2 regions of the Thermoflexus hugenholtzii genome follow, and region 1 is predicted to be linked to the other one. Evidence: riboswitches for the same ligand, from Rfam matches in the RefSeq annotation. Region 1 holds a riboswitch; the other holds the start of a gene.
The links. A riboswitch is a leader RNA that binds a small molecule or an ion and turns the genes downstream of it on or off. The one in region 1 is predicted to bind thiamine pyrophosphate.
Positions count from the first base shown of each region.

Region 2: another riboswitch for thiamine pyrophosphate. It lies ahead of cytX (putative hydroxymethylpyrimidine transporter CytX); the one in region 1 lies ahead of KNN16_RS02825 (thiamine diphosphokinase).

Region 1 is NZ_CP076326.1:592,121-599,507, forward strand. It holds gene KNN16_RS02810 (NACHT domain-containing NTPase) at 1-344, opposite strand, end outside; gene KNN16_RS02815 (response regulator transcription factor) at 358-1,056, opposite strand; gene KNN16_RS02820 (phenylacetate--CoA ligase family protein) at 1,228-2,004, opposite strand; TPP riboswitch at 2,200-2,334, shown strand; gene KNN16_RS02825 (thiamine diphosphokinase) at 2,467-3,099, shown strand; gene KNN16_RS02830 (hypothetical protein) at 3,397-3,690, shown strand; gene KNN16_RS02835 (hypothetical protein) at 3,803-4,033, shown strand; gene KNN16_RS02840 (hypothetical protein) at 4,030-4,305, shown strand; gene KNN16_RS02845 (thiamine ABC transporter substrate binding subunit) at 4,818-5,945, shown strand; gene KNN16_RS02850 (Uma2 family endonuclease) at 6,011-6,655, shown strand; gene KNN16_RS02855 (iron ABC transporter permease) at 6,710-7,387, shown strand, end outside.
Region 2 is NZ_CP076326.1:3,185,629-3,193,015, reverse strand. It holds gene KNN16_RS14460 (extracellular solute-binding protein) at 1-1,258, opposite strand, end outside; gene KNN16_RS14455 (LacI family DNA-binding transcriptional regulator) at 1,362-2,363, opposite strand; TPP riboswitch at 2,737-2,867, shown strand; gene cytX (putative hydroxymethylpyrimidine transporter CytX) at 2,948-4,270, shown strand; gene KNN16_RS14445 (TenA family protein) at 4,379-5,011, shown strand; gene phnE (phosphonate ABC transporter, permease protein PhnE) at 5,022-5,837, opposite strand; gene KNN16_RS14435 (phosphonate ABC transporter ATP-binding protein) at 5,892-6,671, opposite strand; gene KNN16_RS14430 (phosphate/phosphite/phosphonate ABC transporter substrate-binding protein) at 6,821-7,387, opposite strand, start outside.

The sequences.
Region 1 (7,387 bases):
TGCCGCAGGGGGATGGGATCCTCCGAGGGGGGCGTCTGGATGCGGGTGGAGGGATAGGGGGGCGGCGGGAGCAGGGCGGGCTCGATCAGGCAACGGGCGAGCCGGGGATCCAGGGCGGACCAGGCGATCCAGTGGGGGAGCTGTTCGGCCAGCCACTGGCGATACTGGGACTCGGCGGCGAGGCGCAGGCGCTGGCCGGCCTGCTCCAGGCGGCCTCTCAGCGCGGCGTAGCGGGCTTGCAGGGGACGCCGGACCGCATAAAGCAATCCGACGCCGAGCAGGGCCAGCATGGCCCCGATCAGGGCGGAGAGGGGATCGAAGCGCCATGCGCCGGGGAATCCCACAGCCCTCCTCCTCTTACTCCACCGTCCCCAGCTCGTCCGGGCCGACGAGCCGGTAGCCGATCCCCCGCTCCGTTCGGATGAAGAGCGGGTGATCGGGGTCCGGCTCGATCTTCTGGCGGAGATACCAGATGTAGAGCTTGAGGTAGCCGCGGTCCTGGACGTGCTCCTCCCCCCATACCTCCCGGAGGAGGAAGTCGTGGGTGAGGGGGCGGCCGGCGAAGCGGGCGAGGGTGGAGAGGAGCCGGAACTCCGTGGGCGTCAGCTCCACCGGGCGTCCGTCGACCCGGACCTCCTGGGTGATCAGGTTGACGTAGAGGCGGCCGTTGTCGTAGACCCCGCGGGCGGTAGTGGACTCGTAGCGCCGCAGGACAGCCTGGACGCGAGCCAGGAGCTGGCGGGGGCCGAAGGGCTTGGTCAGGTAATCATCCGCGCCGGCCTCCAGGCCGCGCACGATATCGGACTCCGCTCCCAGGGCGCTGATGATGATCACGGGGATCTCGGAGGTGGCGCGGATGGCCCGCAGGACCTCCCAGCCGTCCATGCCAGGCAGCATCAGGTCCAGAAGGATCAGGTCGGGCCTCTGCGCTTGCAGGAGAGCGAGGCCTTCCGGGCCGCTGTGGGCGACGAGAGCCTGGTAGTTGTTCTGTTCCAGCTGCCAGGCCAGGAAGCGGGCGAGCTCCACGTCGTCTTCGATCAGCAGGATCTTTTTCACGTCCGACCCCCCACGGATTCAGCCTGAGCCTGCTCTTGGGTATCACCGGAGGTGGAAGCGCCGGGCTCCTGCTTTATGTTTTTACCACAAAACGCGGATCATCGCCTGCGCGTTGCGCATGGACGCGGGGGCGGTCGAGGGATATGAGGCCAGCCCGGAGCGCGTCGCGCCCTAATCCCAGCGTCGGAGATCCAGCAGGCGCGGGCTTCCCGGAGGGAGTTCTTCAGGAGGGATCAGGAGGATCTCCGCCTGGAAGCGCAACCCATCCCGGATGGCCTCTCGCAGGCGCGCCCGCACGGCCTCCGGATCGGAGGGCGGCTCCCGGAGGACCACCCGGAAGGTCAGGCGGTCGACGTGGGCTTCCCGGTCGATCACGGCCTGGTAGGCCTGGACCTCGGGGAAGCGGGCGAAGACGGCTTCCATCTGGCGGGGGTGCAGGAACATCCCCCGCACCTTGACCGCTTCGCCCACCCGGCCCAGGATCCCGGCCAGGCGTGGGGTGGCGCGCCCGCAGGGGCAGGGCTCCGGCAGCCAGCGGGAGAGATCCCCGGTCCCGAAGCGGATCAGCGCGTAGGCCGGATGGAAGAGGGTGACCACGATCTCCCCCAGCTCGCCCGGGGGAACCGGCTCACCGGTCTGGGGGTCGCACAGCTCGACGTAAGCATCCTCCGGCACGTGAAGCCCTTCCTCCCGCTCGCATTCGTAACCCAGGCAGCCGCACTCCGCGGTGCCGTAGCCCTGGCGCACGGACAGCCCGAATCGTTGCAGGTCCTGACGCAGGGAGGCGGGGAGGGGTTCGGCGGTGATGAACGCCTTGCGCAGCGCCAGATCCCGCTGGGGATCCCATCCGAAGGACCTCTCCGGGATGCCGCGCGGGGGAATCCATGCCGCCCACTCCCTCCGGCCAGGAAGGGAAGAGCCTTCGGCCGCGAGGAACCCTGGCCCTATTTTGAATCTGTTTGCTTGTCAAGCATTAGGGCCTGAAAAACGCTGAAACCGCTCATCTCTTAGGCCCTGGAACCCCCTGCGGATGTGGGGGGAATCATCTGCTCTCGATTGGGAAGAGCGGTCGCGGGGTCGATGGTTGACGAGGAGCGAAGATCACGGATAGACTGGAGCGTGTAACGCTTTTCGCTGCAGCAGGCGGATTCCCGGGGGAGTCCGCGGGGAAGCGGGCTGAGAGGGCGCCTTCCGGAGGGGATTCCCCGAAGGCCCGGCGCCGACTCCTTGAACCGGATCCGGGTCATGCCGGCGGAGGGAAGGGAGCGATGCCTCCTCTTCAAGCGCGATGGGCCCCTTCGACGCTTTCGCCTCTGCCCCCGGTGCGGATTCCTCTGGCAAGCCGCAGCCCATCCGGCGGGGTCCATGCGAAGCGTTTCTTCCTTCATCTCGGACCATGGGGGCGCGGGGATGATCGTGGTGGTGGCGGGCGGGGACGTTGAGGGCGAGGCGTTGCGCCGGGCGACCTCCGGCGCGCGTTGGATCCTGGCCGCGGATGGGGGGGCGGCCCACCTGCGGGCCATCGGCGTCCTCCCCCATCGGGTGATCGGGGATTTGGATTCCATGGATCCGGAGACCCTCGCCTGGCTGGAGGCCCACGAGGTCTCCATCGAGCGTCATCCGGTGGATAAAGACGCCACGGATCTGGAGCTGGCCCTGGACTACGCCCGAACCCTGGGGACGACCATCCGGGTGTTCGGGGCATGGGGCTCCCGGCTGGATCAGACCCTGGCCTCGCTGCTGCTTCTGGCCCACCCGCGATGGGCAGGCTGGGACGTCCGCTTCGTGGGGGCGGGGCGGGAGGCCTTCGTGATCCGGGAGGAGGGCTGGATCGAGGGGGAGCCGGGAGATCGGGTCTCCCTGATCCCGCTGATCGGGGACGCGGAGGGGGTGACGTTAGAGGGGCTGTTCTACCCTCTGACAGAGGGGACGTTGCCCTTTGGAGTCACCCTGGGGGTGAGCAACCGGATGATCGCCCCCCGGGCCCGGGTGCGGGTCCGACGGGGCCTCCTTCTGGTGATCCACGAGCGGGGAGAGGGTTAAACCCGCAACCGGGGATGGCTGCAACCGGCCGACAGGATCATGGAGGACCGCCGGTTCGGGACGAAAGTGGCTTCCGCCGCGACCCAGGTAATCACCCCCCTGAGTAGTGCTCGGTGGTATAATCGGGGCCAGATTCCGACGGAGGTGGGCCCGATGAATCGAAAGCCCAATTCCCAGAACCCCCCCTGCCCTCGCTGTGGGGCCACCCATGTGGTAAAGAACGGCAGTAAGGGTGGGCGGCCCCGTTGGGTCTGTCGGAACTGCGGGCGCTCGTTTGGGCCTACCCTGGGCACGGCGATGTATCGCTTGCGTGTGACCCCTGCGGAAGTGGCGCGCACCCTGCTGGTGGTGATGCGTCGGGGGAGCCTGAGCGCCGCTGAGGAGATCACCGGCCACAAATATGAAACCATTGGCCGATGGCTCCGGATGGCCGCCCAACACGCTGAGGCCCTCACCGAGGTCCTGGTCCACGACCTGCATTTGAGCGAGGTCGAGGTGGATGCTTTCTGGTCGTTTGTCAAAAAAAGTGTCCAGAGGCTGGAGATCCAGACGCCTCGGCGGGCGGGGTGGGCCCGCGTTGGGGATGTTTGAGCCAGGACCGGGCGACTCGTTTTGTGGTGGCGTGGGGCTTTGGGTCTTCGGAGGATGAGGTCGCGCCGAAGGTGGTGGCGCAGACCCGCCAGCGCACATCTGGCAGGGGGGCGTGATCTGGATCAGCGATGGACGGCCGGTCTACCGACGGGCGGTTCGTCAGGTCTATCGGGACGCGCAACCGACGGGAAAGCGGGGGCGTCCGCCCCTGGTGCTCACGCCTGGGGTGGGGTTGACGCAAGCGGTCAAGCGTCGTCATCAGGGCCGGATGGTGCGCGTGGAGGTGCGTCAGGTTCTGGGGAGGCGGTGGATTGCCCCTATCCGGTGCATGAGGAACGGTTGAATGGCATGTTGCGCGATCGGTTGAATGCGCTGACGCGTAAGACCCATGCCTTTGCGAAGACGACAGGGACCTGGGATGCGCTGGTGATCCTCTGTTTGTTTGAGCACAACTGGCTGCGGCCCCATCGGGCCTTGCGGGAAGCGGGGGAGGGCCTGCCGGAGGGGCGGCGGTATCGGCCGCGGACGCCGGCGATGGCCATCGGGTTGACCGATCATATCTGGACCTGGGAAGAGTTCTTGACCTTCAAGCATTATCAATACCAAAAGGAGTGACTACCGCGACCCACAAAGCAGGCCGAAATTCATTTCGGCCCGCATCCTGTCATCAAATCGAAGACGGGCGTTCGGGGCGAAGGTCCCTCCTACCGAAGCACGTTTTTGTAGGAGCGGCTTCAGCCGCGACCCTTGTGTCATCGAGAACCAGGGCTCGGGGTTGCCGGAGTCGCCTTCACCGCGACCATCGTGTCATCGAAGACGGGAGTTCGGGGCGAAAGTCCCTCCTACAGAAGCACGTTTTTGTAGGAGCGGCTTTCGCCGCGACCTTCGTGTCATCGAGAACCGGAGGTTCGGGTCGAAGGATCGCGGCGCTTTCTCTCCGATGATCGCAGATGGGATGGAGGGCAACTGCCCGCAGTTGCTCGGCTTGGACCGCAGGGCGCAACGGGAGGGGAGAGGCTGGCCTCTGCTCCTCTCCGATCGTTCAAGGACATGGGCCAAAGCGAAAGCCCCTTCTGCCGTTGTAGGGTGAAGCGGCTTTCAGATCTTCCCATCCGGAGGGAGGAACGATGAAGCGCCGAGCGATTCTCATCGGCGTGCTGATGGTGTTCACAGCGGCCTGCACCACGCCTGCGGCGCCGCCGGCGCCCTCGCCGGCTCCGGCGACGCCGGCCCCCACGCTCTCCCCGAGCCCATCGGCCCCCACGGCCACACCGGCGGGCCCGCGGGAGCTGGTGCTGATGACCCACGACAGCTTCGCCGTCAGCGAAGAGGTGTTGCGGGAGTTCGAGCAGCGCTACAACGCGCGGGTCCAGATCCTCAAAGCAGGCGATGCGGGGGCCGCTCTCAACAAGGCCATCCTGGCCAAGGGAGCGCCCCTGGCCGATGTGTTCTTCGGGGTCGACAACACCTTCTTCAGCCGGGCCATCCGGGAGGACCTCTTCGAACCCTACCGGCCGAAGGGCCTGGAGGAGATCCCCGCGGAGTTCATCCTGGACCCCGAGCTCCGGCTGATCCCCATCGATTACGGCGACGTCTGCGTGAACTACGACAAGAAATACTTTCGGGAGAAGGGACTGAAGCCGCCGGAGACCCTGGAGGACCTCGCGCGGCCGGAGTATCGGGGCTTGCTGGTGGTGGAGAACCCGGCCACCTCCTCCCCGGGCCTGGCGTTCATGCTGGCCACCATCGCCCACTTCGGGGAGGAGCGCTGGCTGGATTTCTGGCGGGCCCTGAAGGCCAATGATGTGAAGATCACCGAGGGCTGGGAGGACGCGTATTACAAAGAGTTCAGCGGGGCCACGGGGAGCCCGGGGACACGCCCGCTGGTGGTGAGCTACGCCACCAGCCCGGCGGCGGAGGTGTATTTCAGCCAGGGCCAGCTCTCCGAGCCCCCCACCGGGAACGTCCTGGGGAAGGACGCCTGCTTCCGCCAGATTGAGTTCGCCGGCATCCTGAAAGGGGCGCGGAACCGGGACCTGGCGGAGCGCTGGATGGATTACATGATCAGCCTGCGCTTCCAGGAAGACATCCCCCTCCAGATGTTCGTCTTCCCGGTCCACCCGAAGGCCAAGCTCCCGGACTTCTTCCAGAAGTTCGCAGAGGTCCCGAGGGAGCCCGCCCGCCTGGATCCCGCCCGGATCGATGCCAACCGGGAGCGGTGGATTCAGGAGTGGACGGATTTGATGTTGCGATGAGGATCGAGGAAAATGTGAAGAACGCAGATCCGGCTCGCCCGAACCGGGGTGCGGGAGGTCCGGCGATGAGGGTTCGGTTGATGACGGAAAGCGGCGAGGAGATCCGGGGCGCTTTCCTGCTCCGTCTGGGAGGATGGACCGAGGCCCGTTACTTGGAAGAGGCGCCGGAGGACCACATCTGGGAGTTTGAGGACGGGGAGGTGATCGTGCACTCGCCCGCCACGCTCTCCCACCAGCGCCTGGTGGGATTTCTATCCTTTCTGCTGCGGGGCTACGTCGAAGCGCATGGGCTGGGAGAAGTCTTCAATGGGCCGGCGGTTCTTCGCCTGCGGCCGGGGGCGGTCAAAGAGCCGGACCTCTTCTTCGTGCATCGGGATCGTCTCCCGGGGAGCCGCTCTGACTGGGTGGAGGGCCCGGCGGACCTGGTGGTGGAGGTCGTCTCTCCATCCACCCGGCGCTATGATCTCGAAGAGAAAGCCCGGATATACGAGGAGGGCGGAGTTCGGGAATACTGGGTGGTGGATCCTGAGCTCCGGGTGGTGACCATCCACCGGCTCGATCACCCCGGCTACCGGGTGGGGGAGATCTCTCAGGGGCGGATCCCGTCCACGGCGGTCCCGGGGTTCTGGATCGAAGCGGAATGGCTATGGCGGGATCCGCTCCCCGCTGCTCTGGAATGTCTCCGGCAGATCCTGGAGGCGTCCGGGTAAACCGGGCGTCTGTCGGGGATCGATCGGGGCTGCCTGCTCAGGATGCGAACCCGCATGGGAAAAGTGGGCCGACGAGATCTCCTGCTGGCGCTGCCGCTTCTGTTCTTTTCCCTCTTCTACGCATATCCCATCATCTCGATCCTGCGCCTGAGCCTCATGCCCGCAGGCGTCCTGGAAGGGGAGGCGATCCTCCGGACCCTGGGAAGCCCGTCCTTCCGGAAGGTCCTGGGGTTCACGGTGGGGCAGGCGGCCCTTTCCACGGCGGTGACCCTTCTCCTGGGGCTCCCCCTGGCGGGCCTCTTCGCCCGTTATCAGCTGCCGGGCCGCCGCCTGTGGCAGGCGATGGCCACCGTCCCCTTCGTGCTCCCCACGGTGGTGGTGGCGGCGGCCTTCACGGCCCTCCTGGGCCCTCGGGGCTGGGTGAATCAGGCCCTGATGGCCCTGTTCGGCCTCCCGGAACCGCCGATCCCCTTCGTGAACACCCTGACCGCGATCGTCGTCGCCCACGTGTTCTACAACCTCACGCTGGTGCTGCGCATCGTGGGGAATGCCTGGAGCCATCTGGATCCCACCCTGGAGATGGCGGCCCGGACCCTGGGGGCGGATCGCTGGCGGGTCCTCACGCGGGTGACCGGGCCGTTGTTGCTCCCGGCCATCCTGGCCGCCGCGGCCCTGGTGTTCCTGTTCGATTTCACCAGCTTCGGGGTGGTGTTGCTGCTGGGTGGTCCTCAG
Region 2 (7,387 bases), 720 kb from region 1:
TCATCACCGGATCCCCCGTCACCGGCACGTCGTCCCGAGCACGGATCCGCGGCTCGATCTTCTGGAACTCCATCAGCATCTCCTTGCTGAACATGAACGAGAGGAAAGCCCAGGCCTCCTTCGGGTGCTTGGTGTTGGGGTTGAGGATGAAGCCGGTGCCGCCGGAGATGGTCACGAAGTCCTGGCCCCGGTAGCCCTTGCCCGGCTCCTTGGCCGGGATCTTGGCCCAGCCCACCACCTCATCCCGGTTGGGGATGGCCCACTCGGACTTAACGGCCGGGTTGACCACCGAGCGCCAGAAGTAATCCCCCTCCCACAGCATGGCGATCTTGCCGTCGCGGAACAGGGCGAAGGACTGGTTGCGGCCCTCCTTGATGAGCTGGAGGCGGGCATCGCCCAGCTTCTCATCGAGGTAGACCCGCTTGTAGAAGTTCAAAGCGTCCAGCATCGCCGGGCTGCGCACGATCCACTTGTTTTTGTCCCAATCGTAGATGAAGGAGCCCGCCGACAGCAGCACCGGGTAGAAGCCCTGCATCGTGGTCGCCTCGCCCATGGCGGTCCCGGCGTTAACCTGCATGGGGATCACATCGGGGAGGGCCTTCTTGATCTGCCGGGCGGCGGCGAAGATGTCCTCCCAGGAGGTGGGCTGCCAGTTCGCCGGCAGGCCGGCCTTCTGGAAGAGGTCCTTGCGATACCAGATCACCCGGACGTCGGTGCCGGTGGGGATGCCGTAGCGCTTGCCCTGATACATCAGCAGCGCCTGCACCCGGTCCGGGATATGGGCCCAGCCCTCCCACTGGTTGACCTCGGGGCCGGCGATCTCGTCCAGCGGCTTGATCAGCCCGCCGGCGACGAACTCCGCCGTCCAGAAGCCATCGAAGGCCATCACGTCGTGACCCTTGCCGGCCTTGAGATCCAGGGCGTATTGGGCCTTGAGCTCCTCATCGCTGCCCCCGAACTCCACCAGCCGCACCTTGACGGGGGTCCCTTTGGCGGCCATCTGCTGCTCGAAGGCGGGGATGACAGTCTCGGTGAGCCACTTCACCGTGTTGGCGTTCACCCCGCCCTTGACGCAGCGGCAGGTGATGGAGATCTCCACCGGGGCTGGAGTGGGAGAGGGCGCAGGGGTGGGGCTGGGGGCCGGCGTAGGCGGGGCGGCGGTCGGGGTGGGCGTCGGCGTGGCCGCCGGCGCGCACGCCGCGATCAGGAGGACGAACACCGCCATCCACGATAGGGCGGAACCGATTGTGCGCTTCATGGCTGCCTCCTTCTTGAGAAGATCTGCTCCCCAGCATACCGGGGAGGGATCAACGGGATGCGAAAGGGATTCCCAAGCTCGACGAAAGGGATGTGAAAAAACTTTAAAGCGGCGGCCCGCAGGATTCGCGCTCGATCAGCGTCCCCTGGAGCAGGATGCGCTTCGGGGAGGGACGGCCCTCCAGGATCTCCAGGAGCATCTCCGCCGCCAGCCGTCCCAGCTGCCGGCGGGGCTGGGCCACGGTGGTCAGCATCGGGGTCACGTATGTGCCTTCCTCCAGCCCATCAAAGCCGATGATGGAGAGGTCCCCGGGCACCCGCAAGCCGGCCCGCAGCGCCGCCTTCAGGGCGCCAATGGCCGTGAGGTCGTTGTAGCAGAACACCGCCGTAGGGCGGGGATCGGCCTCCAGCAGCCGGCGCATGGCCGCCTCCCCGCCCTCCACCCGCCCGTCCCCTTTCACCACCCATTCCGGGCGGACGGATAGCCCGGCCTCCCGCAGCGCCTGCCGGTAGCCGCGGTAACGATCCTGGTTGCTACGGCCGCCCCGGCGGCTGCCGATGTAGGCGATGGCCCGGTGGCCCAGGCGGATCAGGTAAGCCGCGGCCAGGTAGCCGCCGTGGACGTTGTCGGTGGCCACCGAGTAGACGTAGGGACCGGTCTGGTGGCTGTTGATCAGCACGATGGGGATCCGCAGGGCCTCCAGCATGGGGAGATAGCGGCTGCCCAGCCGGGAGGCGGCCACGATGATGCCGTCCACCTGCTTGGCCGCCAGGAGCTCCACGATGGCGCGCTCCTTCTCCGGGTCTTCGTGGGAGAGGCTGAGGAGGATCCCGTAGCCGCGGGCCTGGGCGACCATCTCGATGCCCTGGACCACCTCCGTATGGAAGGGGTCGCTGAGGCGGGTGACCACCACGCCGAGGGTCTGGGTGCGGCGGCCCTGGAGAGCCCGGGCCACGGGGTTCGGCCGGTAGCCCATGGCCTCGGCGATGGCCTGGATCCGCGCCCGGGTCTCCGGGCGGATCTCCTCGCTGCCCCGCAGGGCCCGGGAGACCGTGGTGTGGCTCACCCCCGCCGCCCGGGCGATGTCCTTGATGGTCACGCGCATGGCGGGTGCACACGTGTGCGAAATTCAGCCCGATTATAAAGAGATCGTGTTCGCCTGTCAAGGGGCGAATTCTCACTCCGGGGCTTTTCGGTTCTCCGGATGGGGGCCAATCTGGGCGCTGGGGTCGATCCCGGATCAAGGGCTTCCGGATATGTGTGCCCAATTCGGGAGGATGCGACAGGTCGTTCCTACCCCTCCAAAGGGGCACCGCCGGAGACTCCACCCTCTACCCACTGAACCCCCTGCCCCCGAGGCCCACGCTGTCGACACCTTCATCCTCTTCCCCGAGCAGATCTGGAAAGCCCTCATCCCCTCCCCATCCGCCTCTCTCCACGCAGTTTGACAGCCGCGCGCGGCGCGCTATCATGAGCGCAGAAGCGACGTGGGGAGTCCGCGGGCAAGCGGGCTGAGAGGGCGCCTTGCCGGAGGTCATCCGGCCCCGGCGCCGACCCATCGAACCTGATCCGGGTCATACCGGCGGAGGGACTGTCGCTGCACGGCCCCCTGCCCGCCCGTCCGTCGGCGGGCGTTTTGCATCCCCCCACGCCGCTTCTCCCATCTCCATCCTTCTCAGGAGGCCTGCCATGCTGCTGCGCAAGCCGTGGACGGAGCTCCTCCCCCGCATCCAGGCACCCCCCGAGTGGGGCATCGAGCCGGTGCCGGCAGAGGCGCGCCGGCTGGGCTTCCTCGACTACGCCGTGCTGTGGGGAGACCTCGGCGTGGGGTTGCTGGTGATGGCCGCCGGCGCGCTGCTGGTGCCCGGGCTGGGGCTGCCCCAGGCGCTGCTGGCCATCGTCGTCGGGACCCTGCTGGGGAACCTGCTGCTGGCGGCGACGGGCTACATCGGCAGCCGCACCGGCGCCCCCACGATGGTGCTGCTCCGCCCCGCCCTGGGACGCCTCGGCTCCTATCTCCCCACCGCCCTCAACGTGCTGCAGCTGATCGGCTGGGGAGCCTTCGAGATCCTCATCATGGCCCAGGCCGCCAACTTCATCAGCGCCCGCTTCCTCGGCTTCTCCAGCTACCCCTTCTGGGCCATCGCCTTCGCCCTCTGGTGCACCCTGATGGCCGTCGGGGGACCGCTGGTGGTGGTGCGCCAGTGGCTGGAGAAGTTCGCCGTCTGGCTGGTGTTGCTGACCACCCTCTGGCTCACCGTCCACCTGCTGACCCGCGGGGATCTCGCGGCGCTGTGGCGGCAGCCCGGGACCGGGGAGATGCCCTTCTGGCTCGCCGTGGACCTGGTGGCGGCGATGCCCATCTCCTGGATGCCCCTGGTGGCGGATTACAACCGCTTCGCCCGGCGGGCCGGCCCCGCCTTCTGGGGCACCTACATCGGGTATTTCATCGCCAACGTCTGGTTCTACGGCCTCGGCGCCTTGCTCCTCCTGAGCGCCCGGTCCAGCGACCTGGTCCAGGCCATCGGGGCCCTGGCCATCGGCTGGATCGTGCTGCCCATCATCCTGGTGGACGAGACGGACAACGCCTTCGCGGACATCTATTCGGCGGCGGTCTCCCTGCAGAACATCTGGCCCCGGGCCCGGCAGGCCCTCTTCGCGGTCCTCATCGGCGCGATCTGCCTGATCCTGGCCCTCACGGTGCCCCTGGCCCAGTATGAGAACTTCCTGCTCCTCATCGGCACCTTCTTCGTGCCCCTCTTCGGGGTCCTGGCGGCGGACTACTTCGTCCTCCGCCGGTCCTACACGGAGGCCGACCTGTATCAGCCCCTGGCCTTCCGATGGGAGGGTGTGATCGCCTGGGCGCTGGGCGTGGTCACCTATCAGGCCCTCGCCCGTCTCGCCCCTTCCGTGGGCGCTACCTTCCCCGCCTTCGGGGTCTCCTTCCTGGCTTACCTGGGGATCGCGGGGGCGCTCCGCGGGATCGGCCGCGTCCGGCCGGAGCGCGCGTGAGAAATCGAACCCGGGGGAGGGAACGGCCTCGATTGCGGCACGGCCAGCCGTTTTCTCCCCCTTTCAGATCTTCCTTATGCTTGCGCGAAGGAAGAAGGGGAGAACTCGATGACACGGGCCCGCGCGTTGTGGGAAGCCCATCAGGATCTGGTTCGGCGCTGCGAGGCGCATCCCTTCGTGCAGGGGATCGCCTCGGGGGAGCTGCCGCGGGAGCGTTTCGTCTTCTACGTGGAGCAGGACGCCTTCTTCCTGGAGGCCTTCGCCCGGGCTTACGCCCTGGGCCTGGCCAAGGCCCCGGATCGGGAGACGATGGACGCCTTCCGCGAGCTGCTCCAGGGCGTCTTTGAGGAGCTGCGGCTGCACGAACGCTACGCCGCGCGCTGGGGGGCGAACCTCCGCCCGGAGCCCGCGCCAGCCACCCAAGCCTACACGGATTTCCTGCTGCGGGTGGCGGCCCTGGAGCCGGTGGGGCATCTGGCGGCGGCGATGACCCCGTGCATGCGCCTCTACGCCCATCTGGGAGCCTTCCTCCGGCCGCGGACGAACCCGAACAGCCCCTACCGGGAGTGGGTGGAGACGTATTCCAGCGCGGAGTTCGAAGGGCTGGCGCGCCGCCTGGAGGCGCTGCTGGATCGGCTGCCCGGCGAAGAGGAAGCGCAGCGCGCCCTCTACCGGGCCGCGCTGCGCTTCGAGCTGGCCTTCTTCGAGGCCGCCTACCCGACGGCCGCTCGCTCCGGGTGAGGCCTGCGGGCTACGGGTTCAGCAAATACCGTCGCCGGATCCAGGCGCTGAGGCCGTCCATGGCCAGGACCAGGAGAAGCACGGTGAGCAGCACGGTGGTCAGGCGGGCGTAGGCCATGGTGCTGAGGTAGATCTGCATGTAGAACCCGATGCCCCCTGCCCCCACCAGGCCCAGCACCGTGGAGGCGCGGATGTTGTATTCCAGCATGAAGAGCAGCTGGCTGAGGACGGCGTTGGCGCTCTCCGGCCACAGCACGTAGCGGATCAGATGCCGGCGCTTCGCCCCCACGCCCCGCATCGCCTCCAGGATCTCCGGGTCGATCCCTTCGAAGAGCTCGGCGTAGAGCTTGGCCAGATACCCCACCGTGTAGAAGGCCAGCGCCAGGGTCCCGGCCAGGGGGCCCAGGCCGACCACGATGACCATCAGCACCGCCCACAGCAACGAGGGCACCGTGCGGATGGCGGCCATCAGCAGACGAGCCGCGGCCACCACCGCGGCTGGGAAAAGGGTGCGGGAGCCCAAAGCCCCCAGCGGGAACGAAAACAGAAACCCCAGCAACGTCCCCGCCAGGGCCATCTCCAGGGTCTCGAGCAGGGCGCCGCCGATCGTCGGCAGGATCCCCAGGTCCGGCGGGAACATCTCCCGCGCGAAGCGCGCCAGGTTCAGGCCGCCCTGGAGCAGACGGCCGGCCTCAAAGAAGCCCATGCGGTAAAGCAGCGCGGCCAGCACCGCCAGCATCCCCAGGCCGAGCCCGAACTCCCGCCACGGGCCCAGCGCCCAGCCCACCGTCATCCGTCGCTCCATCCGCTCCGCCTTCATCCCCATCGGTTCACGACCTCCTCTATTCGTCCAAAAGAGCTGTTCCCATAGGGCGCGGGCTCACGCCCGCGGATCGACGGCGATGAGGGGAGGGGCAGCGGGAACCGGGGATGGCTCCGGAGGGGCTTCGATGAGCTCCCGAAGGGCCGGCCAGGAGAGGGCCGCGGCGGCGCTCTCGTGGACGATGCGGCCCTCTTTGAGCACCGCCACGTGATCGGCGAACTCCTGGACCAGCTGGATCTCATGGAGGTTCAGGATCACGGTGAGGCCGCGCTCCCGGGCCAGCTCCCGCACCCGCGCCAGCACCTGGGCCGCCCGCGGCAGATCCAGGTCGGAGACGAACTCGTCCGCCAGGATCACCTGGGGGTCCTGCATCAGGGTGCGGGCGATGGCCACCCGCTGGCGCTCGCCGCCGCTGAGGCGGATCACTTTCTCGCCGGCCTTTTCCGCCAGCCCCAGGGCGGCCAGGAGGGCATACGCCCGCTCGATCTCAGCCCGGGGGAAGAAGCCCAGGGCCGTCCTCCATCCGTCGTGGCGGGCCAGGGCCCCCATCAGCACGTTCTCCAGGGCTGTCAGGCCCCGCACCAGGCCGAGCTGCTGAGGGATGTAACCCACCATCCGCCGCATCGCCGGGGGCAGGCCTTCATGCAACGGGTGGCCCAGCAGGAAGACCCGACCGCGCGGGATCGGAAGCAGGCCGGCCAGGATCCGCATCAAGGTGGTCTTCCCCGCCCCCGAGGGGCCCATGATGGCCCAGAACCCTCCCGGGGGCACCCGCAGGGACACCCCCTTCAGGATCCAGGCCCCCGGACGATAGGCGAACCAGAGGTCCTCTACCATCACCGCGGCCTCTGGGGCCGAGGAAATCTCCTCATGCACGGATAAAAAGGGTGAGGTCATCGGCGCTCCCTCGCTTTCAGGATCCAGCCACAGCGGGCGGGCCCCGCGCGTCGGGGTGGGATCCCCGCGGGGCCCGCCCGCCCTCAGGATCAGGGTCGAGGCGTCTTCTCTTCTTCCTCTTCCTCACCTCCGCCGCCTCGGCCGACCTCCACGCGCTCCGAGAAGGCGATATGCGTGCGCTGCAGATACCCCCGCAACGTCCCCAGATGGGTCCGGGCGTCGGTCTTCTGGAAGCCTACGAAGATGCCGGAAATGAACTGGCGCATGAGGCTGCGGTGTTCCGGCGCGCCCAACCCCATCAGGGCCTCCACCACGCGGGTCCGCAACGGCTCGGAGAGGGCCGGGCTCACCACCACCACGTGGGAGGGGAGCGGCCCCTGTTCCTCCAGGATCCGCGTGTGGTCAAGGACTTCATGATACAGTTTCTCGGGCACATCGCCGGCGATCACCGTGACATCCACCTGGCCGGCCTTCAAGGCCTCCCAGCACTGGCCGTAGCCCCCGGCGAACAGCACCTGGCCGAAGAAAGCCTTGGGGTCCACCTCCTGTCCCTCCGCCGGTTCGGGGAGGAGGCCCCGCTCGACCAGCCGGGCCATGGGCCCGATGTAGCCGGAGGTGGAGATCGGGCTGGGGAAGCACGCCCGCTTCCCCTTGAG